Regions from separate parts of the Bradyrhizobium sp. 2TAF36 genome, predicted to be linked through region 2. Evidence: predicted binding sites of a transcription regulator. Region 2 holds the regulator's gene; the other holds the start of a gene.
The links. The regulator PhoB, encoded in region 2, activates phosphate uptake and scavenging genes when phosphate is short. The targets are predictions, from matches to a motif close to TGTCATNNANCTGTCAT.

Region 1 (2,199 bases), on a different contig from region 2:
GACCAGACGTCACGCAGCTGAACCATGTTGCCGAGGCGCAGACCGCGCGAATTGTCGGTCGGCTCCTTGTTGGTCAGCTCGATCAGCGGGGTCTCGAGATAGGGCTGATCCTTGTAGAAGCCCTCTTCCTTCGCCTTGGCGTAGGCCGCCTTGGTGATCGGCAGATAGCCCGAGGCCTTGTGGATGTAGACCTGGCGATCGGTGTCGGAGAGGAAGGTCAGGAACTTCGCGACACCCTTGTATTCGTCGGCCGACTTGCCGCCCATCACCCAGAGCGAAGCGCCGCCGATGATCGAGTTCTGCGGCGCGCCCTTGACGTCCGGATAGTATGGCATCGGCACGGCGGTGAAGTTGAACTTGGCCTGCGCCTTGACGTTGCCGAAGAACGCCGACGAGGTCAGGTAGATCGGGCATTCGCCGGAGGTGAAGCGGCCTTCGCCGGTGTTGGTGCGGCCGGCATAGTCGTAAGTCTTGGTCTTCTGCAGCTCGACCAGGGTTTCGAGATGCTTGACCTGGAGCGGGCCGTTGAACTCCAGCACGGTGTCGAAACCGTCGAGGCCGTTGGCCTTGCTGGCGAGCGGCACGTTGTGCCAGGCGGAGAGCTGCTCGAGATTGACCCAGGTGACCCAGGAGCCGGAGAAGCCGCAGGTGTCATGACCCGCTGCCTTCAGTTTCTTGGCGGCCTCGAACGTTTCGGGCCAGGTCTTGGGGATCTCGACGTTCGCCTTCTTGAGCTCGTCGAGGTTGACCCACATGACGGTCGACGACGAGTTGAACGGGAACGACAGCATCTCGCCCTTCGAGGTCGAGTAGTAGCCGGTGATGGCGGGCAGATAGATCTTGGGGTCGAACTTCTCGCCGGCCTCGGCCATCAGCTTGTAGACGGGTTTTACGGCGCCGGTCGCGGCCATCATGGTCGCGGTGCCGACTTCGAACACCTGCATGATGTGCGGGGCGTTGCCGGCGCGGAACGCCGCGATGCCGGCGTTCATCGTATCGGGATAGTTGCCCTTGTAGGTCGGGATCACCTTGTAGTCGGTCTGCGAGGCGTTGAAGTCGGTGGCGAGCTTGACGATGACGTCGTTGTTGGCGCCAGTCATCGCGTGCCACCACTGGATTTCGGTCACGGCCAAGGCCGGCGATGCGCCCATGCCGATTGTGATCGCAACTGCGGCAGCCGCCCCAAAGTGTCGAAGAGCCRTCAAGTAAACCTCCCTTGGCCGTCAAAAAGAAGCGCTTGCGCTAGCAGCGCCATATGACGTTCACATGACTGTGTAAGCGGGAGAAACGAAAGCAGCAAGCGCGGCCAAAAGGGAAGCCGTCAAATAGGCGAATGCCGAGCGCGCAGCCTCCTCCGTTCGCGGCGCACATGCGTGCCCGCGCCGCAGTGCGGCATTTGCTCGGGTGAGGCGGCGAGGGCGTTTAGCGCTTGCGCTCGGGGCCGCAGACGGTGCCCTTTTCGACCATCGCGTCGATCTCCGATTTGGAGTAGCCGAACTCGCCCAGCACCTCCTGGGAGTGCTGGCTGAATTTCGGCGGCAGGCGGCGCAGGCTCGGCTTGCTGCGATCGAGCCGGATCGGCGAGGCCACGCCCTTGTACCAGTCCTTCTCGATGACATCGCCGCGGGCGATCGTGTGCGGGTTGGTCAAGGCCTGGTCGATCTTCTGCACGGGACCTGCGGGCAGGCCGGCGGCGAGCAGACGATTGCACAGCGGCTCGGCCTCGTGCTGGCTGAACACGGCGGCGAGCTCGGCGCGCAGCGCCTCGCGATTGGCGATGCGGTCCTTGTTGCGGGCAAAGCGCGGATCGGTGCCGAGCTCAGGCTTGCCGATTTCCTTGGCGAGCTTGCGGAAGGTGCCGTCATTGCCGACACCGATGAAGATGTCGTCGGTCCTGGTCGGGAAGATCGCGTAAGGCACGAGGTTGGGATGCTCGTTGCCGGTGAGCGACGGCGGCTTGCCGTGCATGAAATAATTCGCGGTGTGCGGATGCATGATGGCAAGGCCGGTCTCGTACAGCGTCGTCTCCAGGAACTGGCCCTGGCCCGAGCGCTGCCGCTCCGACAGCGCCATCAGGATGCCGATCGCCGCATAGAGGCCGGTGGTGATGTCGACCAGCGGCACGCCGATCCGCATCGGTCCGCTCTCGGGAGAGCCGGTCGCCGCGATCATGCCGGTCATCGCCTGGATGATGGCGTC
Region 2 (2,199 bases):
TGCGGCCCGAGGTGATCTTGTTCGACGAGCCCTGCTCGGCGCTCGACCCGATCTCGACCGCCAAGGTCGAGGAGCTGATCCAGGAGCTGTCCGAGAACTACACGATCGCGATCGTCACCCACAACATGCAGCAGGCGGCGCGCGTCTCCGACAAGACCGCCTTCATGTATCTCGGCGAGCTGATCGAGTTCGACGACACCAGCAAGATCTTCACGTCGCCGACCGACCGGCGCACGCAGGATTACATCACCGGCCGGTTCGGCTGAGGAGACGGAACATGGGTTCTGAACATACCGCAAAGGCCTTCGACACCGACCTCCAGGAGCTCACGCGCCTGGTCGCCGAGATGGGCGGCATCGCCGAGCGCATGATCGTCGATTCCGTCGACGCGCTGATCCGCCGCGACGTCGCGCTCGGCCAGCGCGTCGTGACCATCGACGCCGAGCTCGACGCGCTCCAGAAGAAGATCGAGGAGCGCGCCGTTCTCACCATCGCGCGCCGCCAGCCGATGGCGGTGGATCTGCGCGAGATCGTCGGCGCCATGCGCGTCGCGACCGATCTCGAGCGGATCGGCGACCTCGCCAAGAACATGGGCAAGCGCGTCGCGGCGCTGGAGACGGATTTCCATCCGCTCAAGCTGTTCCGCGGTCTGGAGCACATGACCGACCTCGTGCAGCAACAGGTCAAGTCGGTGCTGGACGCCTATGCCGCGCACGATCTGCCGGCGGCGATGGCGGTGTGGAAGGGCGACGAGGAAGTCGACGCCATCTGCACCTCGCTGTTCCGCGAGCTCCTCACCTACATGATGGAGGATCCGCGCAACATCTCGTTCTGCATCCATCTGATGTTCTGCGCCAAGAACATCGAGCGCATCGGTGACCACGCCACCAACATCGCCGAGACCGTGTTCTACATGATCGAGGGCCAGGCGATCACCGACAAGCGGCCGAAGGGCGACATGACGACCTTCGCCACGACGGTCCCGAACACTTAAGGAGCGACGAACACCATGGGCGCACGCATTATGGTGGTTGAGGACGAGGAAGCTCTCACCGAGCTTCTCCGCTACAACCTCGAAGGCGACGGCTATGACGTCGAGACGGTGATGCGCGGCGACGACGCCGACACCCGCCTCAAGGAGCACATCCCCGATTTGATCGTGCTCGACTGGATGTTGCCGGGCCTCTCCGGCATCGAGCTGTGCCGGCGGCTGCGCACCCGGCCCGAGACCAAGCAGCTCCCGATCATCATGCTCACCGCGCGCGGCGAGGAGAGCGAGCGGGTGCGGGGCCTTGCGACCGGCGCCGACGACTACATCGTCAAGCCGTTCTCGGTGCCGGAGCTGCTGGCACGCGTGAAGGGCCTGCTCAGGCGCGCCAGCCCCGAGCGGCTCGCCACGGTGCTCGCCTATGGCGACATCGAGCTTGACCGCGACAAGCGTCGCGTGGCGCGTTCGGGCCGGCCGATCGATCTCGGCCCGACCGAATATCGCCTGCTGGAGTTCTTCCTGGAGCATCCCGGCCGCGTATTCTCGCGCGAGCAGCTGCTCGACAGTGTCTGGGGCCGTGACATCTACATCGACGAGCGCACTGTCGACGTCCATATCGGCCGCCTGCGCAAGCTGCTCAATCTCGGCCGCGAGCAGGACCCGATCCGCACCGTCCGCGGTGCGGGCTACGCACTGGACGATCGCTTTGCGAAGGCGGAGCAGGCGTAAGCTTGGTGAGCTGCGGCCGCACCCTCGGTGTCGTCCCGGACAAGCGTAAGCGCAGGTCCGGGACACCCACAGCGAGTGGTTATTGTGTGAAAAGGTAACTCCGAGTCCCCGTAGCCACATCTTGCGGTGGTTAAGGGTCCCGGATCTGCGCGCGCTTGAGGCGCGCTTGTCCGGGACGACATCGGATTTGTTGAGCCGCCATCGTGTGACGGCTCCTTTCCGAGCTCAGAACGACCTCAGCGCGGACCCGGCTTCACCGGCGCGCGCCGGCGATCGGCCGCGGGCTGATACGCCACGCGCGAGTGCTGGGCGCAGTAGGGCAGGCCGGAGAGCGCCTTGCCGCCGCAGAAGAAGAAATCCGGGCTCGAGGGATCGCCGACCGGCCAGTGGCAGGTCGCCTCGTTCAGCTCCAGCAGCGACAGCCGCTGGCTCATCGGCACGACGTTGTCGTAGGTGACCGGTTCGGCCTCGACCTCGACTTC

Region 1: a site for PhoB is predicted at 1,256-1,272, ahead of ugpB (sn-glycerol-3-phosphate ABC transporter substrate-binding protein UgpB). Genes of this name have one in related genera too.

What each region holds. Positions count from the first base shown of each region.
Region 1 covers NZ_JBFRFR010000013.1:106,833-109,031, reverse strand. Annotated here, with positions in the region: gene ugpB (sn-glycerol-3-phosphate ABC transporter substrate-binding protein UgpB) at 1-1,205, opposite strand, end outside; gene AB4Z51_RS10160 (CaiB/BaiF CoA transferase family protein) at 1,423-2,199, opposite strand, start outside.
Region 2 covers NZ_JBFRFR010000011.1:48,235-50,433, reverse strand. Annotated here, with positions in the region: gene pstB (phosphate ABC transporter ATP-binding protein PstB) at 1-266, shown strand, start outside; gene phoU (phosphate signaling complex protein PhoU) at 278-994, shown strand; gene phoB (phosphate regulon transcriptional regulator PhoB) at 1,010-1,717, shown strand; gene AB4Z51_RS08375 (GcrA family cell cycle regulator) at 1,954-2,199, opposite strand, start outside.